Regions from separate parts of the Candidatus Thiodiazotropha sp. AKIB8 genome, predicted to be linked through region 4. Evidence: predicted binding sites of a transcription regulator. Region 4 holds the regulator's gene; each other region holds the start of a gene.
The links. Region 4 encodes sigma-54, which starts transcription at its own class of promoters, with help from an activator protein. Its sites were predicted from a motif close to TGGCANGNTNCNTGCTT; they were not measured.
Positions count from the first base shown of each region.

Region 1: a site for sigma-54 is predicted at 4,668-4,684, ahead of AC4IFB_RS20240 (hydrogenase small subunit). Genes of this name have one in related genera too.
Region 2: a site for sigma-54 is predicted at 5,241-5,257, ahead of AC4IFB_RS20140 (flavodoxin). Genes of this name have one in related genera too.
Region 3: a site for sigma-54 is predicted at 2,808-2,824, ahead of glnA (glutamate--ammonia ligase). Genes of this name have one in related genera too.

Region 1 is NZ_JBSYOO010000054.1:37,113-44,998, forward strand. It holds gene AC4IFB_RS20220 (cytochrome c family protein) at 1-1,062, opposite strand, end outside; gene AC4IFB_RS20225 (multiheme c-type cytochrome) at 1,452-2,921, shown strand; gene AC4IFB_RS20230 (cytochrome c3 family protein) at 2,914-3,543, shown strand; gene AC4IFB_RS20235 (hypothetical protein) at 3,579-3,827, shown strand; gene AC4IFB_RS20240 (hydrogenase small subunit) at 4,753-5,832, shown strand; gene AC4IFB_RS20245 (nickel-dependent hydrogenase large subunit) at 5,829-7,625, shown strand; gene AC4IFB_RS20250 (hypothetical protein) at 7,837-7,886, shown strand, end outside.
Region 2 is NZ_JBSYOO010000054.1:18,373-26,258, forward strand. It holds gene alaS (alanine--tRNA ligase) at 1-497, shown strand, start outside; gene AC4IFB_RS20115 (aspartate kinase) at 661-1,884, shown strand; gene csrA (carbon storage regulator CsrA) at 2,085-2,267, shown strand; tRNA gene AC4IFB_RS20125 (tRNA-Ser) at 2,489-2,581, shown strand; gene AC4IFB_RS20130 (HAD-IIA family hydrolase) at 3,359-4,162, shown strand; gene ybiA (riboflavin biosynthesis intermediates N-glycosidase) at 4,174-4,635, shown strand; gene AC4IFB_RS20140 (flavodoxin) at 4,649-5,197, opposite strand; gene AC4IFB_RS20145 (AAA family ATPase) at 5,523-7,235, shown strand; gene AC4IFB_RS20150 (glutathione S-transferase family protein) at 7,226-7,864, shown strand.
Region 3 is NZ_JBSYOO010000026.1:60,603-68,488, reverse strand. It holds gene glnL (nitrogen regulation protein NR(II)) at 1-290, opposite strand, end outside; gene AC4IFB_RS04995 (DUF4124 domain-containing protein) at 682-1,185, opposite strand; gene glnA (glutamate--ammonia ligase) at 1,297-2,703, opposite strand; gene AC4IFB_RS04985 (cation diffusion facilitator family transporter) at 3,045-4,181, opposite strand; gene AC4IFB_RS04980 (sulfurtransferase TusA family protein) at 4,187-4,426, opposite strand; gene AC4IFB_RS04975 (tRNA (5-methylaminomethyl-2-thiouridylate)-methyltransferase) at 4,414-5,457, opposite strand; gene AC4IFB_RS04970 (DUF2780 domain-containing protein) at 5,655-6,104, shown strand; gene glyQ (glycine--tRNA ligase subunit alpha) at 6,368-7,306, shown strand; gene glyS (glycine--tRNA ligase subunit beta) at 7,299-7,886, shown strand, end outside.
Region 4 is NZ_JBSYOO010000016.1:19,717-27,602, reverse strand. It holds gene kdsC (3-deoxy-manno-octulosonate-8-phosphatase KdsC) at 139-660, shown strand; gene lptC (LPS export ABC transporter periplasmic protein LptC) at 704-1,267, shown strand; gene lptA (lipopolysaccharide transport periplasmic protein LptA) at 1,254-1,772, shown strand; gene lptB (LPS export ABC transporter ATP-binding protein) at 1,769-2,494, shown strand; gene AC4IFB_RS03020 (RNA polymerase factor sigma-54) at 2,702-4,186, shown strand; gene hpf (ribosome hibernation-promoting factor, HPF/YfiA family) at 4,357-4,692, shown strand; gene ptsN (PTS IIA-like nitrogen regulatory protein PtsN) at 4,713-5,183, shown strand; gene hprK (HPr(Ser) kinase/phosphatase) at 5,183-6,118, shown strand; gene rapZ (RNase adapter RapZ) at 6,303-7,169, shown strand; gene AC4IFB_RS02995 (PTS sugar transporter subunit IIA) at 7,166-7,564, shown strand; gene AC4IFB_RS02990 (HPr family phosphocarrier protein) at 7,573-7,842, shown strand; gene ptsP (phosphoenolpyruvate--protein phosphotransferase) at 7,839-7,886, shown strand, end outside.

The sequences.
Region 1 (7,886 bases), on a different contig from region 4:
CGGCTTGCCTTTGCTATCGGCCAGTGCGTAGACGAAGTAGGCCTGCGGGTCACCATCCTTTGGGTGCCCCTTGGCATTTTCCCAAACCACATTACCCTCAGCGTCATAGGCGGTCAGCTTCATGTAGATGTTTCGGAATGGAGCACCTGTCGGCAGGCTGTGGGGTTGGGGATTCTTAAGAAATGCGGTTGCACGTATCTTCTCCCCCATGGTCTCAGTCGAAACATCGAATACGACCGAACGCTGCAGAATGCTGCTGCTGTGGCCGCCACCCATGGAGTGATCAGCCAGGCCGTCATTAATTGGCATATGACAGGAGAGACAGTTGACCTGGGAGTGACTGATGGAGTACTCATTGCCTGTCTGACAAAGCGGTACGCCGTGCGGGTTATTGCGCTGATCATGGCAGCCCATACAGGCATCTGAAGTCTTCATCAGTTTTGGATTGCTCTCCATCGGCATGGAGGGGATCTCTTTACCATCCACAGTGACAGCCTCGCCTAAATGAGGATTGGGCTTGCTGTCGTCACTCATGTTACCACCACCGAAGACATCACCCGCTGCGGATAACTTCTGTAATGCTACATTGGAGTGTCTTCCAGGACCTTGAATGGAATCTTTTGAGTAGTCGTAGGACTTCAGTCCAAGCTGTAATTTACCATTTGCTGCCTGAATGCCGTTGTATTTCTTCAGGGTATGGCAAACGATACAGTTTACCCCTTCAGAGTAGGCAGGTTTGGCGTCCAGTTTGGTTGTTTTGTCCTTTGCTGCATTGGGTGCGTGGCACTGCAGACAGATTGGATACTTGCCAGAAGCCTTGTGTTTGACATTTTCTTTAGTCGGGTCACCGACCACCTTTTTGTAAAAAGTGGCGTGTATCGGATCATTGAGTGCTGAACTGTTACCGTGCATTGACCCTTTCCACTGTTTGTAGATCTCTTTATGGCAGGTCTTGCAGGTTTCAGATGAGATGTGGTGAAGTGGTTCAGCTGTTGCGAGATTCATGAAAGCGAACCAGCAGAAAATCACAATCAGCAGGTTTACTCTTTTGTTATTATCCATCCTTTTCCTCCTTTTTTATTTTTAAATTTGCAACTCCAGCTCCCTCTGTAATTACAAATTTCTGATCTACAATATTCCCATTTTACTGACTAGATTAGCAATTAGGGAAAACACTCATTTAACAAAAGCTAATATTCATTGCAGAAAATAATTATCTGCACTAATGATCAATCCGATATTGAACAATAATTATAAAAATAGCATAGTGTAATAGTGTGTGAAGGTGTGGCGCTGTTCTGAAAACAATTATTAAAGTTAAGCCAACGCCACGCAGAAATTCCTAGTAAATGGCTATGTAATCTGCACTGAACAAGAATGCGAAGGTTTAATGGAGCTGCACCTATTGAACGCTTTCACTAAATAATAATACGCACTAAAAGGGGGGGTACATGCATAAATACCAACCAAATGGATGCACTACTATCAGAATAGTGCTGGTACTTTTGTTTTGGATTGGTTTGGTTCCTCTTTCGGTGGCTGAAAAGGTAAAGCTGGATCCAAGTAATTGGGGACTGGAAGAGGGTAAAGAGTGTGTCTCCTGCCATAAAAAAGCTTCTGCAGGTTTAACTCATGAATGGCAGAACAGTGCCCATGCTGAGGCAGGGGTTAACTGTCTCGACTGTCATTTGGCTGACCAGGTCGATAATGATGCCATAGAACATGAAGGCGCAATTATCGCTACCATCGTTTCTCCCAAGGACTGCGGTCGCTGTCATACCAGGGAGTTTAAAGAGACAGAGGGATCTGTCCATGCAAAAGCGCTGAGCCTTATAAAAAACCGCCTGCCTGCACTTGCAGATAATTTGAGTGGTAAGGAGATGGTTGCTGCAGGCTGTGCACAATGTCATGGCTCCAAAGTGAAGGTGCGAGGAGATGGCACACTTACTCCGGAAACCTGGCCCAATACAGGTATTGGGCGTATCAATCCGGATGGTTCTCTGGGTTCCTGTTCTGCCTGTCATGGACGTCATAGCTTTTCCAAGGCGCAGGCGAGGGATCCTAGTGCCTGTACCTGGTGCCATACCGGCCCGGAATCTCCAGATGATGAAGTCTATCGAAGCTCAAAGCATGGCATGCTCTATGAGGCCAACAGATCCAGAATGAACCTGGAGAGTGATCAGTGGGTGCTTAGCAAAGACTACAGTGCCGCACCGACCTGCGTTACCTGTCATATGGGTGCCACGCCTGGCGTCAAGGCAAGTCACGATGTAGGTATGCGTGATGCCTGGAGTCTGAATCGTCCGGTATCTGAACAACAATATCTGATTATCTTTGAGGATGGAGACAGAAGGGAACTGCCAAAATCCCAACCTGCACCGCGACGGGGTACGGAACTGAATAAGCTTGATGGCAGCATGGCAAAAGTCAAAGCTGTGGCGACACCCGAGCGGCGCAGGCAGATCATGAATAAAGTTTGTCTTGAGTGTCACAGTAAGGGCTTTGTTAAAAGCGCGATGAAGCAGTTCGATGATGTGGTGAAACTCTATAATGACAAATTCGGAAAACCCGCTCAGGCAATCATGTCTGCACTCTACGAAATGAAACTGCTGACACCGGCACCCTTTGATGAGCCGATCGAGTTCAGCTTTTGGCGACTCTGGCATGACGAAGGTACTGCAGCGCGTCATGGTGCAGCAATGATGAGTCCCAACTACGCTTCATGGGAGGGGATGCATAAGGTAGGGCAGAACTTTTATGGCGAGTTTCTGCCCCAACTACGTCAGCTCGCTGGTGAAGAGAGGGCTAATGATCTGATCAAGACTCATGTCACCAGCCTTGATCAACACAGCTGGCTGAACAATCCATCAAAACCGAATCCGCTCCTCGGTTACGGTATTGGGAAGGAGAGCCATGAGTAAGCTTAAACTTCCCCTGTTCATTACTCGTCATGTCCTTTTTGCGCTATTGATTGGTGGAGTGGCAGGTATTGGTTTTATGCTGTTCTTAACCGAGTTCGATCATCTGACCAGCAGTGAGGCCTTCTGTACAACCTGTCATTCAATGGAGTTGGTTGCGGAACCCTATCGGCAATCACCGCACTACAAACCGACCTCTGGTGTACGTGCCAGTTGTGGTGACTGTCATGTTTCTGAAGGTGTGTTCGCCGCAACATGGGATCACTTTATTGGCGGCAAGGATCTCTTCAAACAGATATTCGGCTCGGAATATGATGATCCTGTGATCAATGCACTGCATCTGCCAGAAGCGGCATTTGCTGCAAGGGAGTGGTTTAAGAAGCGTGACTCCGCCACCTGTAAACGTTGCCATGTTAAAGAGGCAATATTTGGAAGTCGACCGGATACGCTCCTGATTCACCGTGAGGATGCCAAAGACAAAACCTGTATCGAGTGTCACTACAACCTGGTGCATAGAGTGGTACCTGCCAAATCAGTTTTCAAAAGAGACAAATGGAACCGGATGATTGAGCAGGAGTATGGATTACAGCCGGGTGAGGCTGACAAGTTACTCGGTGACCATTGATCTTGAGTGGACTGGAGAAAAAATGAGGGTACCCAATGGGACTACTGAAAATCGGTTGTAAGACAATGCGGGAGGGAGTATTGGTCTCCTCTATTTTTTTTATTGCGGGTATCCTGATGATTCTGGCCGGCACTAACGTTGTACCTGATCTGTTCTATATGCAGCAGGTGGTTATGTTTGCCGGACTGCTGTTGTTGCTGTTTGCACCATTGATTCTTATCGCCACTTTTTTACTCTCGGTATTGCCAGGTGCAAAAGAGAATCTGGATAAATGTGAACACTGATCTGAAATGGTTAAAAGGTAAACCTGAATCCACTGGCCAGGTTAAAGTTACACCGTTAATCTTATACATGACTGAAGTAAGCGTAAAAAACTCTCGCCCTTAACGTCGGGTATCGCAAAAGTCATAGGCTGCGGCCCTGTCGTAACTCTCATGCCCTGCATTCACAATTCATTGTGTTTTTATTGTTTATCTTCGTACAAAAACAAACTCCCATGCACAAGGCTAACTTGCTTTTTTATATAACAAGTTATGAGTGATTAAGCGCTAATTTTTCTGAAAATATTTTTCGATAGACTTGGTCACCCTCTGTGTAACGTTGTCCGACTGACAATCTAGGCCTATCAATAAATTACACAGCGAGTCCTTCTGGAATCACCGTGTGCTTCAATTAATAACATTCTAATAATCAGACGAAGTGGTTTTTTATGCCGTTCCAGCACACTATGGTGGGGCAGGGCCCCACCCTACCTGTCAGGTCAAGGTGTAGGGTGGGGCCATGCCCCACCAAGTCTGCTTAAAAAAAGAAAAGCAACGCTATACAAATCAGCGATATCAAGCACTAAAGGCTATATGATTTAGAGAGTACAGGGAAAGTAAATATGACGAAAAACACTGAAATTCCAGTTTAATAAATCTCTCCAAATATAGGGTTTATATGACGCACCACACTAGGAGGATGGTTTCAGCCGATCTAAATGAATTCAATCTCTGAAAACTGAATACAACCGGTAAGTTGATTGCCACTCTATCTTCTATTGCGGTATCCAAACATACACATACTGGAGACAGGGCTCGACTCAAATCAATTTATCTCATTGAATATAAAGAAAGATATTAATATGGCATAACTGTTGCTCACTCAAGGAAAGTGCGGAAAAAAGATAAAGCCGCATATCTGAATAGATCGACCTGGAGGAGTAGGGTGATGACCGAGACCTTTTACCAAGTCATGCGGCGGCAGGGGATTACACGTCGTAGTTTTTTGAAATTCTGCAGTTTGACTGCCTCTGCCCTGGGGTTGGGACCCGCAGTGGTGCCACGCATTGCCGAAGCAATGGAGACCAAGCCCCGAATCCCGGTGATCTGGTTGCACGGTCTTGAGTGCACCTGTTGCTCCGAGTCGTTTATCCGTTCTGCCCATCCGCTGGCGAAGGATGTGGTGCTGTCGATGATCTCTCTCGATTATGATGACACCATCATGGCTGCGGCAGGACATGAAGCCGAAGCGATCATTGAAGAGACCATCGAAAAGTACGACGGCAACTTCATCCTGGCTGTAGAAGGCAATCCGCCTCTTGATGAAGATGGCATGTACTGCATCATTGGTGGCAAGCCTTTTGTCGAACAGCTCAAAATGGCGGCAGAGCACTGTAAAGCAATCATCTCCTGGGGCTCTTGTGCCTCCTGGGGCTGTGTTCAGGCAGCCCGTCCGAATCCTACTCGTGCAACACCGGTACATAAGGTGCCTGGTCTAGCCAATAAGCCGATTATCAAAGTGCCGGGTTGTCCACCGATTGCTGAGGTGATGACCGCCGTGGTCACCTACATTCTTACCTTCGAAAAGTTTCCGGAACTGGATCGTCAGGGACGCCCGAAAATGTTCTACAGCCAGCGTATCCATGACAAATGTTATCGACGTCCTCATTTCGACGCGGGCCAGTTTGTTGAGGCCTGGGATGACGACTCTGCTCGCAAAGGTTACTGCCTCTACAAGATGGGGTGTAAAGGTCCAACCACCTATAACGCCTGTTCAACCATCCGTTGGAATGGAGGGCTCTCATTTCCGATCCAGGCGGGTCATGGCTGTATCGGCTGCTCTGAGGATGGATTTTGGGACAAGGGCTCTTTCTACCAGCATGTGACCGACACCCATCAGTTCGGTGTCGAGGCCAATGCAGATAAGGTCGGTTTGGCTGCTGCCGGAATTGTCGGTGCAACAGCTGCTGCCCATGCTGCTGTAACTGCTATTAAAAACGCGCAAAAGAAAGGAGACCGTGATCAATGAGCACCAAGACCACGCCAAACGGTTATAACCTTGATGATTCAGGTCAGCGCGTCGTTGTCGACCCGGTAACCCGAATCGAAGGCCACATGCGTTGTGAAGTGAATGTGGATGAGGAAAATATCATCCGCAATGCAGTTTCCACCGGCACCATGTGGCGCGGACTGGAAGTGATTCTCAAGGGCCGTGATCCACGTGATGCCTGGGCCTTTACCCAGCGGATCTGTGGTGTCTGTACTGGCACCCATGCATTGACCTCGGTGCGTGCAGTGGAAGATGCACTGAAAATAGAGATACCTGAGAACGCCAACTCCATTCGCAACATCATGCAGTTGACGCTGCAGGCTCATGATCATCTGGTTCACTTCTACCATCTGCATGCTCTCGACTGGGTCAATCCAGTAAATGCACTCAAGGCAGATCCAAAGGCAACCTCAGAACTGCAACAAAAGGTTTCGCCTAAGCATGCCAAATCCTCACCAGGATATTTTCGTGATATCCAGAACCGACTGAAAAAGTTTGTTGAGAGTGGCCAGCTTGGTCCTTTCAAAAACGGCTATTGGGATAACCCGGCCTATCTGCTTCCACCTGAAGCTGACCTGATGGCCGTCACCCACTATCTCGAAGCACTCGATTTTCAGAAGGAGATAATGAAAATACGAACCATCTTCGGAGGTAAGGATCCTCATCCCAATTGGTTGGTGGGTGGCGTACCTTGTCCAATCAATCTGGATGGTGTCGGATCGGTTGGTGCTCTGAATATGGTCAACCTGAACCAGATCTCTTCGATCATCGACAGTACCAGAGAGTTTATTAAAAACGTCTACATTCCAGATATTCTTGCTGTGGGTCAGTTTTACAAGGGTTGGCTCTACGGTGGTGGTCTGTCGAGTACGAATGTGCTTAGTTATGGTGATATCCCTGATCGCGCAAACGACTACTCTGCAGCCAACCTGATGATGCCCAGAGGTGCAATCCTCAATGGCAATCTCAAGGAGGTGCACGAAGTCGATCTGCGTAATCCGGATGAGATCCAGGAGTATGTCCCTCACTCCTGGTACAACTATCCCGATGGGGTCAAAGGTTTGCATCCCTGGGATGGTATTACCGAACCAAATTTCCAGCTGGGCCCGAATTCCAAGGGAACAAAAACCAATATCGAGCAGATTGACGAAGACGCCAAGTACTCCTGGATTAAAGCGCCGCGTTGGCGTGGCCATGCCATGGAAGTTGGTCCACTGGCACGATATATCATCGGTTATGCCAAGGGCCATGAAGAGATTACCGAACAGATTAACTTTGTACTGAAAACGCTAGATGTGCCGGTCACTGCACTATTCTCAACCCTTGGTCGGACAGCCGCACGTGGACTGGAAGCCGATTGGGCGGCAGACAAGATGCGCTACTTCATGGATAAGTTGATGGCCAATATCAAGGCGGGGGATTCATCAACCGCCAACGTCGACAATTGGGATCCTGAAACCTGGCCGAAAGAGGCAAAAGGTGTCGGTTTCAGTGAAGCGCCAAGAGGCGCCCTGGGGCATTGGATCAAGATCAAGGATACCCGCATCGACAACTATCAATGCGTGGTGCCCACCACATGGAATGGTTCACCGAGAGACAGCGAAGGCAATATCGGTGCTTTCGAAGCCTCATTGATGAACACTAAGGTGGAACGTGCAGATCAGCCGGTAGAAATACTGCGCACGCTGCATAGTTTCGACCCCTGTCTCGCCTGTTCCACCCACGTGATGAGTGAAGAGGGTAAGGAGCTGGCAAAGGTTAAGGTGCGGTAGTTACTAATCAGGCCATAGATATTAATACACTCAGCTGTCGTGTGTTTGCTCACGGCAAGGCATCAAAACGCCGCTGTAGCACTCCTACAGCAAGTTTTAGATAACGCAGTCCGTGAGCAAACACACGACGGCCTGTCATTAAATATCTATGACCTGGTTAGTATTCCGGATCTGAATTCACCATTCGTTTCAAGTTGTATTAGGAGTAGAGATGAAAAAGGCAATGATTGGTTTAAGTGGTTTGCTGGTAAGCGGGCCACT
Region 2 (7,886 bases), on a different contig from region 4:
TTCAGCGTGTTGCCGATATGATCAAATCGGGACGGGATGAGATTGAGGAGAAGCTGGCCCAGATTTTGGAGCGGAACCGTAAACTTGAAAAAGAGCTTGAGCAGTTAAAGGCCAAGCTGGCCAGTGCTGCGGGAAGTGATCTGGCCTCTTCAGCCGTTGCGGTTGGCGAGGTGCAGGTATTGGCTGCCAATCTGGAGGGCACTGATCCGAAATCATTGCGTGAAACAATGGATCAGCTGAAAAACAAATTGGGTTCAGCTGTTATTCTGTTGACGGCAGTAGCAGGTGGAAAGGTCTCTCTTGTCGCTGGTGTAACCAAGGATCTTACCGGAGAGATGAAGGCGGGAGATCTGGTTAAACTTGCTGCTGAGCAGGTCGGTGGAAAAGGTGGTGGTCGTCCCGATATGGCACAGGCTGGCGGCAGCAATCCTGATGCTATTCCCCAGGCACTGGCTCTTGTCGAGCCTTGGGTCAAAGAGAGACTCGGTGGTAATTAAGAGGCCTGGGTAGCTAGCAAATCTTAAAGACCAGCTTTAGATAGTGACATCATATAGCACGACAGGTGCAGGTTAATACTCAATATAGAGTTTAAACCCACCAGCCAATAGTGTTAAATGTGCAATTTTTTTATGGCGTTTATTTACAGGACATTGAACTGACATGGCACTCATAGTGCAAAAATACGGTGGAACCTCCGTTGGCAGTGTTGAGCGAATCTCAGCAGTTGCTGAAAAGGTCAAAGCATATCGGGAGAAGGGTGACCAGGTTGTGGTGGTTGTTTCTGCCATGTCGGGAGAGACCAACCGATTGATCGGCTTGGCAAGTCAGATAGACGAGGCTCCTGATCCGAGAGAGATGGATGTGCTGGTCTCCACAGGTGAGCAGGTTACCATTGCATTGTTATCCATGGCACTGCAAAAAATTGGCTGTCCTGCTCGCTCCTATACTGGTGGCCAGGTCCACATTCTCACCGATAGCGCTTACAGCAAAGCGAGAATCCGGGATATCGATGCCGCCAGGGTAAAAGCCGATCTGGATGCTAACCGGGTAGTGGTTGTCGCTGGTTTTCAGGGTGTGGATGAGCATGGCAGTATCACTACCCTGGGACGGGGTGGGTCAGATACCACAGCAGTAGCAATGGCTGCAGCGCTAAAAGCGGATGAGTGTCAGATCTACACAGATGTGGATGGTGTCTATACCACCGATCCCAGAGTGGAGCCGAACGCCAGGAGACTGGAGCGCATCACCTTTGAGGAGATGCTTGAGATGGCCAGTCTTGGATCTAAAGTATTGCAGATTCGCGCGGTAGAGTTCGCTGGTAAATATAATGTTCCCCTACGTGTCCTTTCCAGCTTCGAAGAGGGCGAAGGCACACTGATCACCTTTGAGGAAGAGACAATGGAACAGGCAAAGATTTCAGGTATTGCGTTTAATCGCGATGAAGCAAAACTGACGATCCTGGGAGTTCCAGATCAACCCGGGGTGGCCCACAAGATCATTGGCCCGGTTTCGAGTCAGAATATCGAAGTTGATATGATCGTTCAGAATATCTCCCACGATACCGGGCGAACCGATTTCACCTTCACCGTAAATCGAAGTGATTTCAAGCGGGCCAAGGATATATTGGAACAGACCGCCACAGAAATGGGGGCTCGTGAAGTCCTGTCGGATGATCGAATTGTAAAAATATCCCTGGTCGGTGTAGGGATGCGTTCTCATGCCGGGATTGCCAGTAAAATGTTTGAAGTTCTGGCTACTGAAGGGATCAATATCCGCATGATTTCCACCTCGGAAATCAAGATTTCAGTCGTTGTCGATGAGAAGTATCTAGAGCTGGGTGTTCGTGCTCTGCACGATGCATTTGAACTGGAAAGCGAAGTTTGATCCTAAAATTAACCAAAACTTACAAATTTGGTATCATTTCTAGGTGTTTCAGGACTTTTTTCTCTTTTTAACACTCCATCCAATTGCTAAAATAGAAATACCGGTCCCGTACTACGGCGGCTTGGTTGGCAATGGTATGAGTCTGTAGGAGTGACTACAGGATGATACCAGTAACATAAGGAAACACATGGAGACTGGAAATGTTAATACTGACTCGCCGTGTAGGCGAAACTTTGATGATCGGAGATGAAGTCACTGTTACCGTATTAGGGGTAAAGGGCAATCAAGTTCGAATCGGTGTGAATGCACCACGAGATGTGACTGTACATCGGGAAGAGATTTACGAACGAATCAAAAGAGAACAATCTGAAGAATCTTCATAGTTAGGATTTGAAAGACAAAAAAGACGAGGTTCATCACCTCACAAACAACTTTGCCAGGGAAGGCAAAGTTTTTTTTGTTTATGGAGAAATAAATCTGTACAATCTCGTCTCCTTTTGGGGCGCTGTCGACGTAGTTACTAATTGACACGCAGGGCACAAAGCCTGGATACGTGGCAAGGAAGTCATACGAAATGACAATTCCCCCAAAAAGTAAAGAAACCGGAGAGATGGCCGAGCGGCTGAAGGCGCTCCCCTGCTAAGGGAGTATGGGGTTAATAGCTCCATCGAGGGTTCGAATCCCTCTCTCTCCGCCAAATAAAAAAAATGGCCCCAATCGGGGCCTTTTTTTATTTGGCGGAGAGAGAGGATTTGATTCGAACCCTTCGTTCGAAAGGAACGCAGTGACGCAGACGCCGCAGCGTAGCGCAGGCGCCCCGCAAGGGGTGAGCGAAGCGAATCAATCCCGACAACCAGCACACTCCTAAGCCAAGGAGACCCTCGGCCCTTTTTTTATGGCGGAGAGAGAGGATTTGATTCGAACCCTTCGTTCGAAAGGAACGCGCAGTGACGCAGACGCCGCAGCGCAGCGTAGGCGCCCCGCAGGGGCGAGCCGAAGGCGAGTCAATCCCGACAACCAGCGCACTCCTAAGCCAAGGAGACCCTCAGCCCTTTTTTTATGGCGGAGAGAGAGGATTTGATTCGAACCCTTCGTTCGAAAGGAACGCAGTGACGCAGACGCCGCAGCGCAGCGCAGGCGCCCCGCAGGGGTGAGCCGAAGTCGAATCACAAGGCGCGCAGCGACGCAGGACGCCGCAGCGCAGCGCAGGCGCCCCGCAGGGGTGAGCGAAGCGAATCAATCCCGACAACCAGCACACTCCCAAACCAAGCAGACCCTTTCTTGTTCCCACGCTCCAGCGCTGGGAGTGCATACGGTACGAGGTACAGGCTTCAGATATACACATTCCCATACAAAGCGGGCCAACAAGCAGAAATACGAATTCTGTTGAATTGTTCAAGCTGCCCCATAAACGTACAATGTCTAAAAAGCTGTTACTGACATCATTCGAGTCAACCCATCAAAATGAAATCCTGTGAAATCGCCTATTAAAGCCCTGCTGTTAGATATGGACGGCATCCTTTATCACGGCGAGAAGGCGATCCCAGAAGCCCTGCAATTTATGTCTGAGGTAAGAGATATGCCTCATGCCTTCATAACCAATAACCCTATCCTGCCTCCTGCCAGGGTCGCAGATCGTCTCGAGCAAATGGGGTTTGCCAGGCCAGCTGAGCAACAGATCGTCACCTCAGCTGAGGCAACGGCCCTCTGGCTAGTCAAGGAAAAACCTGGTTTTCGATACTATGCAGTAGGTGCTGAAGGTCTCCACCTGGCACTTCAGCTTCATGGGCATGAAGACCAGACAGAAGCTGAATTTGTTATCATTGGTGAAGGCGCAGGCATCGACTATGAGACGATTACCATCGGTATCAACCTGATCCTGAAGCGGGGCGCCCGACTGGTCTGTACCAATCCGGATCAGAGTGTTGATGCCAATGTGGATGGTCATCACCAGATACTACCTGGAGGTGGCGCTTTAGTAGCCCCCTTTGCGCTTGCCACAGGAATAGCTCCGCTATTCATCGGAAAGCCACAACCCTTACTCTATGAAATGGCAGCAGAACGTGTAGGCGTAACATTGGAAGAGTGCCTGATGGTCGGTGACAGGCCCGATACTGACATCGCCGGCGCCAGCAGGCTCGGTATGAAAACTGTGTTGGTGCGAAGCGGACGGTTTGCGCCGGGGGAAGCCTATCCCGAAGAGCTGCCTAAACCAGACTGGGACCTGGACTCCCTGACTGAATTGGGCTCGATTTTGTTAACAGGCCCTAGTGATTAAGGAGAACTGAGATGATCTTTTCCGAGGCCAAACAGCCTTACTACCTCTCCAGAGCCGATGTGAACCATCCTCTGGCCAGCTTTTCCAAACTAGGGTTTGAACTGGATGGTGCGGTTTGGCCCTCTGTCGAGCACTACTATCAGGGCATGAAGTTTGAACAGGCTGAACAACGTGAAGCGATCAGATCCGCCGATCACCCGAATCAGGCGCAAAAAATAGCTGCTGCCCATAAGCGGCAGATCCGCAAAGATTGGAAGCAAGTGCGGGAAGTGATGATGACCCGTGCCATTTATACTAAATGTAAGACCCATCATGAGGTTGCTGCAAAGCTGCTGGAAACCGGTGAGCGGAAGATCACCGAAACCAGTCAGTATGACTACTACTGGGGTTGCGGTAGAGATGGACTGGGCCACAACACCTTCGGTAAGGTGTTGATGGCGGTTCGAGAGAAAATTCGCGAAGAGCAGAGTTAATTTATATGAAGCACTACACTAGCATCTGTGGCAGTATCTCTTCCAGCCAGGCATCGATACGCTGTTCTGTTAACAGATGCTGCAGATGTTGATCCAATACCAGACCGACAAAACGTCCATCAACGACTGACATGGAGTGGTTGAACTCAAAACCCTCGACTCCACATCCACCAATCATCTGTGCACCCGCCTTCTCCATAATGCGGTAGAGGCGCATCAATCCATCGACGAAATGGTCAGGGTAACTCTCCTGGTCACCTAACCCGTAGAGTGCAATCTGTTTGCCACTCAAGTCTACCTGTTTGATCAGTGTCAGAAATTCTAACCAGCTCTCCTCTTCGTTCCCGCTCGCCTTGCCAGGAAGTTTCCCATCGCTATAGGTTGGCGTGCCGAGAATAAGCTTGTCATAGGCGAGAAACTGATCCTTGTCGATGCGGTTGACGTTAATCGGTTTTGCAGCTGGATCACCCTCCCGGCATGAGTTTATCTTGCGGGCGATCTTTTTTGCTATGAGACGGGTTGTACCCGATTCAGTGCCGAAGAAGATTCCGATTTTATGCATGTTGAAAATTCCATCAATGTTTTGTCTCAATTGCAATTGGGTAAGGCAATTTCCAAGCCAGAAAAATATCTATCTCTTCACTGGTTGATGAATTCGCTATCTATCGCACTCTGACGCCAGTGTTCACTGGATGGAGGCCACTGTCAGTCACTTAGAAACAGTACAAAACATCGATTTAAAACCTTTCAAAATCGACAATGAAGGCTTTCCGACTGTTATAAATGTGACAAGCCATATAAATATTTCTTTAAATTCAGTCACTAAAGTACTGGTATATCCCTTGCTTGGATCTGATGAATCTATCTGTTCATGGGGTTTCCTGGGTATGAATCTTCAAATAGAGCGCAACTATGTCGAGTTGATGGTCAATGAGTTTCCTGACTTGTCTCTGTTGAGCGAACAACTCAAATTCGGCAATCGGGCAGAAGTCCCATTCCGGCGACTTTCATCCAAGCAGTTGGGTTATCTGCGCAATCTCTATGAAGATGCAGGGCCGGGGATGGCTGGACAGGCAGCGCAACTTGCCAATCTGGAACACGCCGTAAATGATCCTGGAGTTCGATATTCTGAGGATGATCTCGAACGATTGGTGCCCGATATTGCGGAGTTTCTCCTCAAAGATGCCATACGGGGGTGGTTGTTCAAAGCAGATGCCACTGGTCGTCCTGCCCCATATCTCGTATCACGAATCGATTTCACACCTCCGGGGGAGGAGGAGAACGGACGTATTCTTCTAGATCTCAAGGCTAATGCCATGGCCAAGATCGTTACCGTCAACCTGGTAATCCGCAGTCGGGATATTGTTGACAAATCCTTAGCAGAGATATTTGCCAGCAAGGGCTTTCTCAAGGAGACCGAAGCGCTGATTGCTGCCTATGATAGGTCGGCGGAGCGTTTCTTCGACTGGCGTTCCGATTATGGTCGTCAGTTTAATGCAAAGGGGACAGGTATCTTCGCTGATGACCCAACAGCCTCGCATCGAAATACAGACTGGAGCCGAAAGAACCGTGTTGTGCTCTCCAGTGGGGGTGGTTGGGCGAGACTGGTCAATGATGAAGAGATTCTCAAAGAGCGTGCCCTCGCAATGGATCTGCCTGGGGATATCCTTGGCAAGTATCTGAGCAAGGCAGGGCGCAGCACCCGCTTTGATGAAAAGGTTGAGGGTGCGACCGAGTCACTGCAGCAAGAGATCCCCGAAAAACTCTTCACTGAAGTGCCGGTACATGGCTACATTCTCCTATTCCATCTCGATCTTCACCACCATCTTTGGGTCCATGTCGATGATATGAAACCCTATGAATACCAGTCTGAGCTGAAAGATAAACTGATACTGCCTCCGGAACAGACCGATTTGATCGATATCCTGACTGCGGAGATGGATCTGCTGATGGACGATATCGTAGAGGGCAAGTCCGGTGGCACCACTGTACTTTGTGCCGGGCCACCAGGCGTTGGCAAGACACTTACTGCCGAGGTCTACTCCGAAATTATTCGCCGACCGCTCTATCGGGTTCACTCCGGTCAGTTAGGGCTCAATGTTACCGAGATGGAACGGGCGTTGAAGGAGACCTTGACCCGGGCTCAACGTTGGGGTGCGGTAATGCTTATCGATGAGGCGGACGTCTACATCAAGCGGCGGGATGACAATATCGCAGCCAATGCGGTTGTGGGGGTCTTTTTGCGCGTATTGGAGTACTTCAACGGTCTGCTTTTTTTAACTACCAACCGGGTCGATGATATCGATGAAGCCATCGTCTCCCGCTGCATCGCCATGATCAAATATCATCCTCCGGAGTTTGAAGACCGGCGCAAGATCTGGGCGGTGATGGTTGAACAGTTCGGACTCGATATTGAAGAGCAGCAGATCGAACATCTTGCGCAGATCTACCTTAAAGCCAGTGGTCGCGATATCAAGGGGTTGGCTAAACTGGTGGCAAAATATTGCCAACATAAATCTGTTGAACCCACCCTTGATGTGTTCGAGCGTTGCTGTGTCTTTCGGGGCATGGAGCCAGAGAGTGTGTCGTCATGTCCATGAAGTTCTACATGACACCAGGTTCATGCAGCACTGGAATCCATATCCTTCTGGAAGAGCTTGATCTGGTATTCGAGGCTCATCTGGTGAATCTAATGGCAGGTGATCAACATAGTGATGACTATCTGACAATAAATCCGAAAGGGACAATTCCAACCCTTCTACTGGATAGTGGAAAAGCCTTGACTGACTTTCAATCCATCGCCTGGTGGTTAGCTCGGAGCCATCCCAAGAACCAGCTTATTCCACAGGAACTTGAGGCAGAGGTTCGAGTGTTGGAAGTGATGAATTACGTGGTTAACACCCTCCACGGGGAGGGTTTCACCCGTATTTTTACCACTGATCAATACACCACAGATGCCGACAGTCACGAGGCGATTAAAGCACGAGGGCAGGAGATAGTTGAGCAGGGTTTTACCATTGTGGAGGGCTGGCTGGAGGATCGCGACTTTATCTCTGAGCACTTTGGTATCGCAGACGCAGCCCTTTTTTATGTTGAATTCTGGGCCGATAGAATCGACATTCCTCTACCGGAAAACCTGCTCAATCACTACCGCCGGATATTGCAGCGAGCCTCGGTCAAACAGGTTTTGATGGAAGAGGGATACGCCTCTGTTTACAGAAAATCATGATGCTTTGAGCAACAGTTATCAA
Region 3 (7,886 bases), on a different contig from region 4:
TCCACTGTAATCTCCCGCCCCTTCTGCAGTTGCAGCTGGTGTTCTCGCTCTGTAAATGGCTGTCCGGTCTCCAGTGAACGGTTTAAATTATTCCTCACTATCCCACTGGAGCAGTAGATCAGTTCAGCCGCTGGGTTCCCAACCATCTTCTTGGCACTTACACCAAACAACATCTCAGCTGATGAGTTGATGAAGAGCAGATTAAATTTACGATCGAAGAGCAGAATGGCTGTGCTCAAATTATCAAGCACTCGGCGCTCCATCGGAGAATTTGGATGATGTGGGTTCATGTCAAACTACCTGCAATAAGTACACCAACGATAGAGATAGGAGAGTGATCAACCATTTTTTTGCAGCTAACCTAACTAAAAGGCGCAGCTTCAGGTATTTCAATGGCGTTTCATGAACTACCGATCAACCAACTGAACTTGAATGCCCATAACTTTCTCTTTGTTATAGTGAGCAAAGCAGGTCTATTGCACTATTATAGTGCATCGATCACATTGACTGTTTGAATTTAACTGAAAATGGGACTGGGGCTTAATTGGAGAGGTCAAAAGTGTTGCTGGCTTTTACCAGAGGAAAAGGGGAGATCGGCGCATCATGAGCTACTGGTTGACCCAGCTGTAGACGCGTGAGTAATCAGCAGCTCTAAAGCAACCGTAAAACAGGGAAGAGGTATTACTCAACTTCAGCTTGGCGAAGATGGAAGGTGGTACTGCCAGTCTCTTTCATCTTATTACCCTCTGCATCGAGGATCTCAGCATTAAGGGTATGTGTGCCCCGACTGAGCTGCTGCAAAACCAGCTGCGAGGTTGTGATATCAGAGTCAAGTTTTCTACCATCCACATAGAGATGAATGATGTGACCGCTTCCCAGAGGAGGAGAGATGGAAAGACCAACGGAAACCGATCCTTCGGCACTGCGTATGGTCTCATCATTGCCCGGCTGAACAATGTCGAAATTGGTATATTCACCAGTAGCCGCAGCTTCGGACTCTTTATCCAGATTTTCCACATTCAGGGATGATTTTCTCTTTTCATCACTCACACGGATCTTCTCTGCGCCCGGTTGATAGGATTCAGAGTAGACGACCTCTCCATCCTCAGTAACCCATTTATAGACATCTCTGGCCATAAGCGGCTGAGAAAGCAGAAGAATAACTAATATGATTACGATACGCATAGTGCCAAGCATAGACATTCAGAGCAAAACTAACAAGCGACGAAGTTCGCAAAAAAAACGCCCCCCGATGAAGGGGGGCGTTTTAACTACACATCAACCCGGATTGTAATATCAGAGGCTGTAATACATATCAAATTCAGCAGGATGTGTGGTCATACGCATGGTGGTCACTTCTTCCATCTTCAGATCAATATAGCCATTGATCAGGTCATCAGTGAAAACGCCACCAGCTGTGAGGAAGTCACGATCTGCATCGAGTGCTTCCAGAGCCATATCAAGGCTATGACAAACTGTTGGAATGCTTGCAGCCTCTTCAGCTGGCAGATCATACAGATCCTTGTCCATTGCATCGCCAGGATGGATCTTGTTCTGGATACCGTCCAGGCCAGCCATCATCATGGCTGCGAAAGCCAGGTAGGGGTTGGCTGTTGGATCAGGGAAACGAACCTCAACACGGCGACCCTTAGGGCTTGATACCCATGGAATACGGATTGAAGCTGAGCGGTTACGTGCGGAGTAAGCCAGCATTACTGGTGCTTCAAAACCTGGAACCAGACGCTTGTAAGAGTTGGTAGAAGCATTGGTGAAAGCGTTCAGAGCGCGGGCATGCTTGATGATGCCGCCGATATAGTAGAGCGCAGTTTCAGACAGGCCACCATACTGATCACCTGCAAATACGTTCTCTCCACCTTTAGATAGGGATTGATGCACATGCATACCAGAGCCGTTGTCACCAACGATTGGCTTAGGCATGAAGGTCGCGGTTTTGCCGTAGGCGTGGGCAACATTCCAGGTACAGTATTTCTGTATCTGAACCCAGTCAGCTCTCTCTACAAGGGTACTGAAACGGGTACCGATCTCACATTGACCGGCAGTAGCAACTTCGTGATGGTGAACTTCAACAGGTACGCCCATCTCTTCCATGGCGAGGCACATGGCACCACGCAGGTCGTGCAGTGAATCTACTGGGGGTACTGGAAAGTAACCGCCTTTGACGCCGGGACGATGACCGATATTACCATCTTCATAGACACGCTCAGAGTTCCACTCAGCCTCTTCAGAGTCGATCTTCACCATGGAACCACTCATATCGACGCTCCAGCGAACATCGTCGAGCACGAAGAATTCTGGCTCTGGTCCAAAGAATGCAGCATCAGCAATTCCTGTTGATGCCAGATAGGCTTCTGCACGCTTGGCAACAGAACGAGGATCACGCTCGTAGCCCTGCATGGTGGCAGGCTCAAGAATATCACAGCGAATGTTCACCGTATTCTCGTCAGCGAAAGGATCGATGACTGCAGTGGCATCCTCAGGCATCAGAATCATGTCCGACTCATTAATACCTTTCCAGCCCGAGATGGATGAACCATCGAACATCTTGCCATCAGTGAACAGTTCTTCGTTGATCTCACTGACTGGCAGAGTAACGTGCTGCTCCTTACCGCGAGTATCGGTAAAGCGGAGATCAACGAATTTCACGTCATTGTCTTTGATCATCTTAAGGGCTTTCGAGGCCATCTCATTCTCCAAGAGTTTTGGTTTACACAATGCTGAGCAAGTATCAGCTACTCATTAGCTTTGGCGGCCAGGCAACTATACCAGACGCTTTGGAATACGCATTAGAGCATGAATCATGCCATGGGTAAAAACTGATAATGATAGCGAAATACTCACCTTTGGCTGCTAAGCCTAAGCAATAGAAATATTCTGCGAAATTAATAGGTTATTATATACAAAAAAGAAAACTGATACGGGTCCTTAGATTGGCTTCCTGCTAGCTATGAATTAGAAAAAAAGTACAAACCTGGAACGACGCACAATTGTAGTGCGTCCAATATTATCAATGCACCAGATTAGTGCTAACCAAACCAGACCTGAACCGTTCTGAACAGTTCAGATCCTTCAATGGCCTTTTGATAATCGGATTTCAGTTCACTCGCACTTTCACTTGACTTGAAACAGTGGCTCGGTAGATAGATATCCACATCAATTTTTCCTGACAGGTAGTGCAGCACTATGCGCATCCGCTCATCGAAACAGGCCATCTCAGACCAGTGGGAGAGTAGTAATTTTTCTGCTTCTTCTCGCAATGGCAGTTTTGCACACGAGGGTCCGGCCTCATCATCTTCGGGATCGATGTGGACAGTAACATCCTCCAAAACATCGACACCATCAATCAATCCATACTGAACAACTTCTGCAATTCTATGCCCCTCGGAAACGCTCAACCAGGGATCAACCTGCACATGGACATCAGCAAGTGCATGCCCGCCCAGCTTCCTGGTACGCAACATATGCACATTATTCACCCCGGAAACGCTGCCAATGACCTTGCGTATCTCTTCTAGTGACTCTTCCTCAAGCCCGGCATCTGCTAGTTCATGTAGTGCCTGCCAGCCGAGTTCCCACCCGATTTTCACTACCATCAAGCCAACCAGTACAGCTGCAATTGCGTCCAGATAGGGCAGGCCAAGGATGGTGCCTCCGATACCAACCAGAACCACAATGGAGGATACTGAATCACTGCGATGGTGCCAGGCGTTAGCCCGCAACAGATCTGAATTGATGAGATTTGCCAGATAACGGGTGTAGAAGAAGAGGGCTTCATTCGCCAGGATGGAGAACGCCGCCACATAGAGTGTCAGGGTTTCCGGTACCAGTAGTTCTTCAGGAGAGAAGAGGCGAAATACAGCATCCCAGACAATGCCAACCCCAACAGTGATCAGGAAACCGCCGAGTACTAAGGTGCCAACCGTCTCGAATCGCCCATGTCCATAAGGGTGCTCTTCATCCGGTTCCTCATTTGCATGGCGTGCCGTGAACAGCACCAGGGCATCCGTCAGCAAATCAGAGAGAGAGTGAATGCCATCAGCGATCAATGATTGTGAGTGACCCAACCAACCGAAGAGTATTTTCAATAGCGCCAACACGCTGTTTGTGATGGCTCCCACAATCGCTGCCTTGCGGCTCATTTCATAGCGTTGATCACTTTTCATGATATCTACTCGCCCACAACCTCAACTACCACAATATACTCACCATCATCTGTTCGCGTCTCCACTACCCGGTGACCGTTGATCCTTGACCAGGCAGGAATATCGTTCAAAGCACCAGGATCGGTACAGACAGCTTCTACAAGCGCCCCAACCGGCAACGACTCGACCGCATTCTGCACCTTGATAACCGGCATTGGACAGAGCATTCGCCGGCAATCAATCTGATGACGATTCAAATCAGCCACTCTTTGGGTATCTCATGGGGTTTCAGGGGTACTGAATGTATATCACGGGAGTCACCGCTTTTATTGGTAAACTCCAAAATCACTTGATCAGCATCTCTACCCTGACTGTAGCGGGCAACCAGCCTACCGATCAACTCAACATCCGTATCAGATATCTCGCCATCTATAAGCGCCAGTGGGCCGCCGTGACTGGTTGTCTTGATGTGTGGAAAGCTTTTTCTGTACCCTTGCAGAAAATTCGCTTCTCCCTCTTCACGAGCAATGATCACTTTATAGTGAGGAGATGGACGCAGATGTCTACCGACCTTCAACAACATAATATCATCCATCTCATACTCACGACTGCCGCGGGCCTGCCATAGATCTTTCAATTTGACAGCATACTGCTCATCGGTAAGAAAACAGCAGCCACCTGCAGGTTGTGCATAGTCCTCAAAACCAAAACTGGCGGCAAGTGCCATTTGAGGTTTACGGCTGCGACCTGAGAAATCGAAGAGCTGCTCACGATCCACCCAGCCTTCACGTTCAGGCAGAGTCTCCGGCAGATTTTTTGCGCAGAGAGGCCGCAACAAAAGATCATTGGCGCCAGACTCATCGGAAATGATCGGCATGGTCTCTTTTCGCTGTGACATCGGACGCTGACCAATTACCTCTCCGGTAATAATGAAATCGAAGCCTCTCTTCTGAATCCACTCATGGGCTTTGCGAACCATGAAGACCTTACAGTCGAGACAGGGGTTTAGATTGGCGCCATAACCATGCTTTGGCTTGGTCAGAACTTGTTTGTAATCTTCAACGATATCTTCAATGTGCAACTTCATACCCAGCTGTTCAGCGACCCAAAGGGCATTATTGCGCTTAGCCTTGTTCTGATCCTTTTTACGAATGGCATGAGTGTGCCCCTCTACACAGAAACCGGTAAAGAAGTTAATGCCTTCAACATGTATACCCTGCTCTTGAATGACGCGGGCAGCTAAAAGCGAGTCCAGCCCCCCGGAAATCAGTGCAACAGCCTTTCTTTGCTCACTCATGAGATATCATCATTAGCCAAAATGGCAATTATACCCTGAATCGTCCTGGCATAGGATGGGCAAAGGCTAGCGTAAAATTGGCTAAATACCCCATTTACACTCTCAATCTGCAACACCCTTTTACAATTCAGGGAAACTACAAAACCCTTTTTGCGAATATAATGCCCATACATGAATATAAACCTGAGGAAGGAATAATGAAAAATATCGCACGTACGCTTTTTGCAATCTCACTGCTTTTTTCCACCGCCACGGTCTTCGCAAATGATCTGTTGTCAGCACTCACCAGTCAGCTTGGGGTTAGTACGGAACAGGCCTCAGGTGGCGCAGGCTCCCTGTTTAAAATGGCTCAGAGCAATCTTTCAGAAGGAGATTTTTCGCAAATAGCTTCTGTTGTACCCGGTATTGAAGAGATGATGTCCGGCGCCCAGTCTTCAGGTAAAGAGTCTGGCGCAGTTGGTGCTGTTGCTTCAATGCTTGGGGATAACAGCTCAGCAGGAAATCTGGCTAACCTCGCCTCATCATTCGGTAATCTGGGTATGGATTCAGATATGGTCGGAAAATTTATGCCCATCGTTCTCGACTTTCTTCAAACACAAGGCGGTGACACTGTTATGTCTTTGATGAAAGGTGCTCTTTCACTCTAAGTAGAGTGACTGATAATGGTAATCTCCGGTTAAACCTGGTGGGACTTGCGGTATATTCTGTAATGTTCCGACAGCCCACTGAGTTTTTAACAGACCGGGGATTACCTCTAAATAGCCTCTGGAACCCTATATCCATTCTCAGATCCCCCTCAATTCTTCCTTTAAAATGTGGCTTAAACCAGCATAACCGCCCGTAAGTTAGCCATTGTAAGGCGGCATCGTTATACTTACGCCGTTTTCATCCACATCAACGGGGCCTCGTTGTGACTCGAGCTTCAGAACCAAATCAGCGAAACATAAAAACTTTTCAGGAACTGATATTCGCGCTTCAGGAATATTGGGCAGACCAGGGGTGCATCATTCTGCAACCCTACGATATGGAAATGGGTGCTGGCACCTTCCATACCGCAACATTTCTACGCTCAATAGGGCCTGAACCCTGGAACGCTGCCTATGTCCAGCCCTCACGTCGTCCAACAGATGGTCGCTATGGTGAAAATCCAAACAGGCTGCAGCACTACTATCAGTACCAGGTTGTGATGAAGCCATCACCAAAGAATATACAGCAACTCTACCTGGGTTCTTTGCAGATGTTGGGGCTCGATCTCAATGTGCATGATATCCGCTTCGTAGAGGATAATTGGGAATCTCCAACCCTCGGAGCCTGGGGACTAGGATGGGAAGTTTGGCTGAATGGCATGGAGGTCACCCAGTTTACCTATTTCCAACAGGTCGGTGGACTCGATTGCCGCCCTGTTACTGGTGAGATCACCTATGGTCTGGAACGAATTGCCATGTATCTGCAGGGGGTCGAGAGCGTATATGATCTTGTATGGACTGAAGGTCCTCAAGGCATCGTGACCTATGGCGATGTGTTTCATCAAAATGAGGTTGAACAATCTACCTACAATTTTGAACATGCCGATGTGGACTATCTGTTTGCTCAATTTGACCAGTGTGAATCTGTCTCACAAAAACTGATAGAAGCGGGTCTGCCCCTGCCTGCCTATGAGCAGGTGCTTCAAGCTTCACACACATTCAATCTGCTCGATGCACGTCATGCAATTTCTGTCACCGAACGCCAGCGCTATATCCTGCGTGTTCGCGCCTTGGCACGGGCGGTAGCCCAAGCCTACTACGATGCTCGAGAACGACTCGGTTTTCCCATGCTCAAATCGTCCCAGGAGGCTGCTAATGGCTGATCAAGCAGACCTGTTATTCGAACTAGGTACAGAAGAGCTTCCTCCCAAAGCACTGAAACGCCTGAGTCAATCTTTTACTGAGACCTTTATAGCTGGTCTCAATCAGGCAAATTTAGAACATGGCAAAGTTGAAAGTTTTGCCTCACCGAGACGCCTGGCCCTGCTAGTAAGTGAATGCTCACTACGCCAGCCCGACAGTGAAATGGAGAGACGTGGTCCGGCTATTAAAGCTGCATTTGATGACGCAGGTAATCCAACCAAGGCTGCAGAAGGTTTTGCCAGATCCTGCCAGACAACCGTGGATCAACTGCAACGACTTAAAACAGATAAAGGCGAGTGGTTGACCTACAAATTGGCCACAAAAGGTAAATCAGCTGAAGAGCTGTTACCTGATATTGCCACTCAAGCGCTCAACAAGTTGCCAATCCCCAAACGAATGCGTTGGGGTGCCTCAGAAGCACAATTTGTACGCCCTGTGCACTGGCTGGTATTTCTTCTCGGAGAAAAGGTCGTTCCATGCACACTTTTGGATGCAGAATCTGATCGCTTGACCTATGGCCACCGTTTTCACCACCCAGGC
Region 4 (7,886 bases):
GCCTCCTCTCGGACAAGACGCTACCCGGCGACCCGTGTTGTTACGCGCCTTGGAAAGGGGGTGTCATGCCTTGCGGCTAGCCATTTAGCGTCACGGTAACATTGTCAAACGATATGAAATACTAGACAGGGGGGCAAAATGCAGGATATTTATAATAAAGCAAAAGCAGTCAAACTCTTGATATTTGATGTTGATGGGGTATTGACGGATGGCGCTCTTTTTTTCGGTGATGATGGTCAAGAGTACAAGTCCTTTAATTCCAGAGATGGACATGGGATGAAAATGTTGCAATTCACCGGTGTGGTGATTGGCATTATCACTGGCCGGACCTCTGAAGTGGTGAGGTTGCGCATGGAAAACCTGGGTATTGAGCATGTCTATCAGGGCAAACTCGAGAAGCTTCCAGCGTATGAAGAGTTGAGAGATAAACTGGGGCTTACTGATGAGCAGGTCGCTTACGTCGGGGATGATGTTGTGGATCTTCCTATCATGCGTCGAGTCGGGCTTGCCATCGCCGTTCAGGATGCGCACCCCTTTGTGGTTCAACACGCCCACTGGCAAACGCCTCATGGCGGTGGACATGGGGCTGGCAGGGATGTTTGTGAGATGATCATGGAAGCGCAAGGAACCTTGCAAGCCAGTTTGGATCACTATCTTTGAAGCATGAGTTCGCAGTTGATTATGGATATGTGGGAAGTCTAGCTTGAACAGACGCCTGCTTGGTCTCTCCTTGATGCTCGCCCTGGTGCTGAGTTTAGCCTGGTGGGTGAATGAACTGACGCGCCCTGAGATGCAGAAACGACAGGTAGCTAGGGATATCCCTGATTCCTATGCCGTGGACCTACGCGTAAAACAGTACAATGAGGATGGGGAGCTTCTGCAAACATTACAAACCCCTAAAATGTTACATTATGAGAAGCGTGGTATTACCGAGCTGTTAAAGCCAGTGGTATGGCGTTTCCGAGCCGATACGCCGCCATGGAGGATGCAGGCAGAACAGGGTGTGGCAGACCATCAGCAAGAGACACTCTATCTTCCGGGCAGAGTGATCATCGAGCGTGAAGGAAAGGGTGATTTCGCACCTTATCTGATTGAGACCGAAGATCTGACTTTTAAATCAAAAGACTCATATGCATCAACGGCTGAGGCGGTCGAAATTCAGAGTGGTCAGCAGCGAATATCAGCAGTCGGCATGCAGGCATGGCTGACTGAGCCATCTCGCTTGAAGTTATTACATCAGGTACGAGGCTACTATGAGTTCGAGTAAGGGCATTCTGTCAATCCTGGTATATGGCCTTGTCTGTTTTGGCGCAATGCCGATTATGGCCTTGGAGAGTGATCGGGATCAGCCAATGCAGCTTGAGGCGGACAGTCTAGCCATTGATGAGTCGACAGGTATCAGCCTCTATGAGGGGAATGTGACGATTACCCAGGGTAGTATGAAGTTGTGGGCTGAGCGCCTCTGGGTTCATCGTCGGCAGGGAAAGACGGAGCGGATCATCAGTGAAGGTGAACCGACTAGATTCAGTCAGCTGCCGGAAGTCGATGGGGTAGAGGTGCATGGTCAGGCGCGAAGGATGGAAATTCATGTTGATCGTGATGAAATGGTATTGATTGACAATGCTCTGCTTGAGCAGGGCGGTAACAGTTTTCGAAATGACCGGATTGTTTACAATCGAACCAGTGCCCAGGTGAAGGCGGGTAGCAGTGCTCAGGGTAAAGAGCGGGTTCAAGTCGTAATTGAACCCCAGACCAAGAGCGATGCACCGTGAGCCAGTTGCGGGCTGATGCACTTGAGAAGCAGTACCATAAGCGTAAAGTGGTCGATGGTGTTTCGCTCAATCTGAATAGCGGTGAGGTTGTTGGGCTGTTAGGGCCAAATGGTGCCGGAAAGACCACCAGTTTCTACATGATCGTGGGCCTTGTTCAGGCTGATCAGGGTAGAATCTACCTGGATGGAGAGGAGCTTACTGATCTTGCAATGCATAAGCGCGCCAGCATGGGTATTGGTTATCTGGCCCAGGAGCCCTCTGTTTTCAGGCGGCTCAATACTGCGCAGAATATATTGGCGATACTTGAAAATCGAAAGGATCTGGACGCGCAAGCAAGAAGAGCGCATTGTGACCGGCTTTTGGAAGAGTTCGGTATCGAACATTTGAGAGAGAGTATGGCTATGAGCCTCTCAGGTGGAGAGCGACGCCGCCTGGAGATTGCCCGTGCGCTTTCAATGGAGCCCGCATTCATTTTATTGGATGAGCCATTTGCAGGTGTCGACCCAATTGCGGTTATCGATATTAAAAGAATCATTCAACATCTTAGAGAATTAAAGATTGGGGTGTTGATTACCGACCATAATGTTAGAGAGACTCTTGATATTTGTGATAGAGCCTACATCATTAATACTGGTAAGGTATTGGCGGAAGGAACCACCGAGGAGATCCTCGATAACCAGGAGGTACGTAGTGTTTATCTGGGCGAAAATTTTACTATGTAAGGCTATGTTTATGTTTTTTCATGGATTATGTGATTTAAGAGTAGAGATGATGACTACTCGTCAGCTGACAAAATGAAGGTTAAAGTATGAGGCAGAATTATATTCAAACGAAACAAATACCAAGAATTATTCCGTGAACGGCATTTATTAGCTAGAATGAATATAAAGACATACAAATAACATACCAGGTTTAAAGATATCTCTGCTATGAAGCAGGCTCTACAGCTCCGGCTCGGACAACATTTAACAATGACACCTCAGTTGCAGCAGGCAATACGCCTGTTGCAATTGTCTGCGCTCGACCTGAGTCAGGAGGTGCAGGAGGTTCTTGAAACAAACCCCATGCTGGAGGGTGAAGAGGAGTTTAGTCAGCAGACTCAAAAAGAAGAAGCTAGTCAAGAGAGCTCTGATCAGAGTTCAGACAATAAAGAGTCTTTGAGCTCCAACGATATCAACAACGAGCGGGAAATTCAGACCGACAGTAGCCAGATCACAGAAGACCTGCCCGTTGATAGTGAATGGGCTGACGTATACGACAGTTATCTTCCCCCATCGAGCAGTGGTAGTGAATCTGCAGACAATGACTATCTGGTTCAGCGCAGTGGCGCGATCACTTTGCATGACCACCTGGTCTGGCAGATGACACTGACCCCATTCACTGAGCAGGATGTTCTGATTGCCACTAACCTCATCGACAGTATTGATGAGGATGGATATTTCAAAGGTGATCTCCAGGAGATCCTGGTTTCCCTGAATGATGAGGAGATGACTCTGGAGGATGTAGAGGCAGTACTTCATCGTATCCAGGCTTTCGACCCTCCGGGGGTTGGTGCTCAGGGTGCTCAGGACTGCCTTCTAATTCAACTTCGGCAACTTCCTGAAAAAACACCCTATTTGGATTTGGCGATCAGACTCTGTCGCGACCATTTCAACTTGCTCTCTGCGCAGGATCAGAATCAGATCATGCGACGAATGAAGGTTGATCAGGACGACCTGATGGCTATCATGCAGTTGATCAGGACGCTCAATCCTCACCCTGGCACAGCGATCGCCAAAAGCGAGCCTCAGTATGTGATTCCTGATGTATTCGTCAGCAAGCGCAATAATCGCTGGGTTGTGGAGCTAAATGGTGAGGTTACGCCTAAACTAAGGGTAAACAACGACTATGCCAGTCTGATCAAGCGTGCGGATCAGAGTGATGACAATACTTTCCTGAAAAACCACCTGCAGGAAGCGCGTTGGTTCATCAAAAGCCTGATGAGTCGAAATGAGACTATTCTGCGTGTGGCGAGTAAGATTGTTGAATATCAGCGGGGCTTTTTTGAACATGGCGAAGAGGCTATGAAGCCACTGGTTTTACGGGATATCGCTGAGGCTCTGGAGATGCACGAGTCGACCATATCCAGGGTGACAACCCAGAAGTATATGCATACCCCCAGGGGTACGCTGGAGTTTAAATATTTCTTCTCCAGCCATGTGAACACAAGTGCAGGGGGTGAGTGCTCCTCCACTGCTATACGTGCGCTGATAAAAAAATTGATTGCTGCAGAGAATACAAACAAACCTCTCAGCGATAACAAAATCGCCGCCATATTGTCGGAACAGGGTATAAAAGTGGCCCGCCGAACGGTGGCAAAATACCGCGAGTCGATGAGTATCCCACCATCGAACGAGCGTAAGCGACTGATGTAGGTGAAGTGAATTATCGGAGTGGCTATCATATCATGCTTGATATGCTTACTGAACCGGAGCGGTTTCAGATAAAAGTGGATTCATGAATGAGTTGCTGTAAAAATGCCCCGGCGTTACTTCACCGCCTCAGTTAGAGTGATGAGCCAACTCATCTAAGACAGGAGAAAATTATGCAGATAAGCGTTACCGGTCATCATGTGGAAGTTACCGATGCCTTGAAAAGCTATGTAGATAATAAGTTCGAACGTCTTGAGAGGCATTTTGATAATGTAATCAATGTACATGTCATCTTGAGCGTAGAGAAGCTGAGGCAAAAGGCAGAGGCCACCATGCAAGTGAACGGTGCCAGCGTATTCGCTGATGCAGTACAGGAAGATATGTATGCGGCCATTGATGGGCTTACCGATAAGCTGGATAGGCAAGTCATAAAGCATAAAGAAAAGATGCAGAGTCACCGTGCCGGTAGTGGCGCGAAGTACGCTGTAAGTAGCAGTAGTTCAGAATAGATAAAACTGGCGAGGTCTCCATGTTTCCCGACGGATTTCTGCTTGAGGAACGGATCGGCTGCAGTGTGGAGGCAGCCAGTAAAAAACGTGTCCTGGAGCAGCTTGGCCAAAGATTGGCCAATTCTGCTCCTGGTCTCACACAGGATACTGTGTTTGATGCATTGCTTGAGCGTGAACGTTTAGGCAGCACCGGACTGGGCAAAGGAATAGCGCTACCCCATGCGCGAATGTCACAGATAACACAATCCACCGCAGCATTTATTCAGCTGCCTTCAGGGGTCGATTTTGATGCGATCGACAGCCAACCGGTGGATCTTGCCTTTGCCATGCTGGTTCCTGAGGAGGCAACTGAAGCCCATCTGCAACTACTGGCAAAATTGGCCAGGATGTTTGATGACCCTCCATTCTGCTCGGCACTGCGTGAAGCGGAAACAACGCAGCAACTGTTTCAGTTAATCCGGCAGCGAGAAGCGGCGATAACGTCAGTTTAATGCCCACCAACTACACCATTCGCGATCTTTTCGACGAATTTGCCAGCGAACTTTCACTGAGCTGGAATGGTGATGGTGATGAAAAAACAATAGAGTTGGACAGTGAGTCGCCCCACGGTCAACAACCTGTGGGACCACTGAATCTGATTCGACCCAATCAAATTCAAGTGATTGGTCCTCCTGAGCAGAAACATCTACAGAGCAGCGGTGAAGAAAAATACCGGGAATCTCTGAGGGCGCTTTTTACCACCTCTCCTCTGGCGCTGATATTTACTGATGGTCTAAAGCCTCAACAGAGCTGCTTTGAATTGGCAGAAAAGAACAGAACTGCACTCATGTTCACCCCGAAAGGTGACAACTATGTAATCCATCGACTGCTGGAGAAATTCAGTCTTCCAGTGGGTGAGACGCTGTTGTTACATGGGGTCTACATGGAAGTTTTAGGTAAGGGTGTACTGCTTAGTGGAGATCCGGCAATCGGAAAAAGTGAGCTGGCCCTGGCTCTGATTTCGCGGGGGCATCGTCTTGTGGCTGATGATGCAACAGAGTTTTATAAAACCGGCGGTAAGACCTTGAGCGGTCGCTGTCCCAAGGTACTGCAGGACTTCCTCGAAGTTCGTGGATTGGGGCTGATTAATGTGCGTGCGATCTTTGGTAACAGTGCTATAAAGCCAGAGAAGCAGCTACACTTAATAATCGATTTGCTGCACTTTGATGATAAAAAATTAGATGACATGGATCGCCTGGAAGGTTGTCATTCCCATCGAACATTGCTGGGAGTTGAGGTGCCGCAGACGAGCCTGCCTGTTGCAGCAGGTAGAAATCTGGCAATCCTGGTGGAGACGGCTGTACGACAACATCTGCTGAAGATGGATGGGTACAACGCGACCGAGGATTTTATCGAACGTCAGAAAAACTATATAGATCAGGCTTAGCCTACTCTCATTGATGTGTGCAGGATGAATATGCTGAGGGTAAACTCAGCTGGGCAAGGTATCCCTATCTGCTTTGTCGATATTCCTGTTAACTTGTTTACAAAAAAGGTAATTACCTCCTACGATCTGGCGATGTTACCGAGCTGGATTCGGGTAAAACACTAGTTTCAAGAGTCTGAACAGAATGGCAAATGAGATAAAACTTCAGATTGTTACAGGGCTCTCCGGCTCAGGAAAGACCATTGCTCTGCATACCCTGGAGGATATGGGGTACTACTGCATTGATAATCTTCCGGTCTCGCTTTTGGTTTCAGTATCCGATTATTTGAACGGTGAACCTGAGGAGATCTTCAATAAAACTGCAGTAGGTATTGATGCACGCAGCCAACCAAGTCAGATCTCAAGTCTGCCGGCAGTGGTGGAGAACATTCGTCAGCGTGGTATTAATTGCAATATGTTGTTTCTCGATGCCCAGCTGGATACGTTGATCAAGCGTTTTAGCGAGACCCGGCGTAAACATCCCTTGAGCAACCAGCAACGCTCCCTCAGTGAGGCGATTCAACATGAGCGAGAACTTCTGCAGCCGTTGAGTGAAGCGGCGAATCTCAGAATAGATACCACTCACAGTAACGTACATGAGTTACGAGACTTGGTTCGTAATAGAATCGATGGTGAGAATGGGCAGGTTTCAATTCTGTTTGAGTCCTTCGGATTCAAGCACGGGCTGCCTCGAGATGTGGACTATTTGTTCGATGTGCGGTGTTTACCCAACCCCTATTGGCAGACTGAATTACGTACCTTTACCGGATTGGATCAGCCTGTTGCTGAATATCTTAATGCTCAGAATGAGACCAACCTCATGGTGTCAGACCTGATCAGCTTTCTATCCCGTTGGATTCCCGCTTTCGAAGCAGATGGGCGCAGCTATTTAACCATCGCTATCGGTTGTACAGGTGGGCAACATCGTTCTGTGTATGTTGTTGAACAGTTATATCGACATTTTAAGGATGCAGGTTTGCAAGTCATGTCTCGCCATCGTGAGTTGTCATGAGCATTGGGTTGTTATTGATAACCCATTCTCAAATTGGTGATGCTCTGCTTGAGACAGCAAATAAGATGTTCAATGGTGCGCTGTTGTCTGTTGAAACATTAACTGTGTCGATTGACTGCAATCCTGATCAAATTAAAACTCAGGCCCGTAAAGCAGTGGATAGTCTTGATGAAGGGGATGGCGTGTTGGTGTTTACCGATATGTATGGCTCCACACCCAGCAATATTGCTTATAGTCTGGCTGAGTCAGATCGAGTGAACGTGGTATCAGGGCTTAATCTGCCGATGTTGATTCGTACGCTCAATTATCAGGATCTCGACCTTAAATCACTAACGGAAAAAGCCGTCAGTGGTGGCAGGGATGGGATTCATTGCTGTAAAAGCCCACTAAAATAGTATTAATCATGCTTGAAAAAGAGATAGAAATAGTAAACAAACTTGGATTGCATGCCCGTGCTGCAGCAAAGCTAGTCAGCTGCGCCAATGGTTACGACAGTAACGTATTTTTGAACCGAAATGGTCAACGGGTTAATGGTAAAAGCATTATGGGTGTGATGATGCTTGCAGCAAATAAAGGCTCTGTATTGAAGCTCGAAATCGATGGCAACGATGAACAGCAGGCGATGGAGGCATTAATAGTTCTCATCAACAATAAGTTTGGGGAGGAACAATGACGCTCTCCTGTCAGGGCATCGGTATCAAGACGACCCGCGAGGTC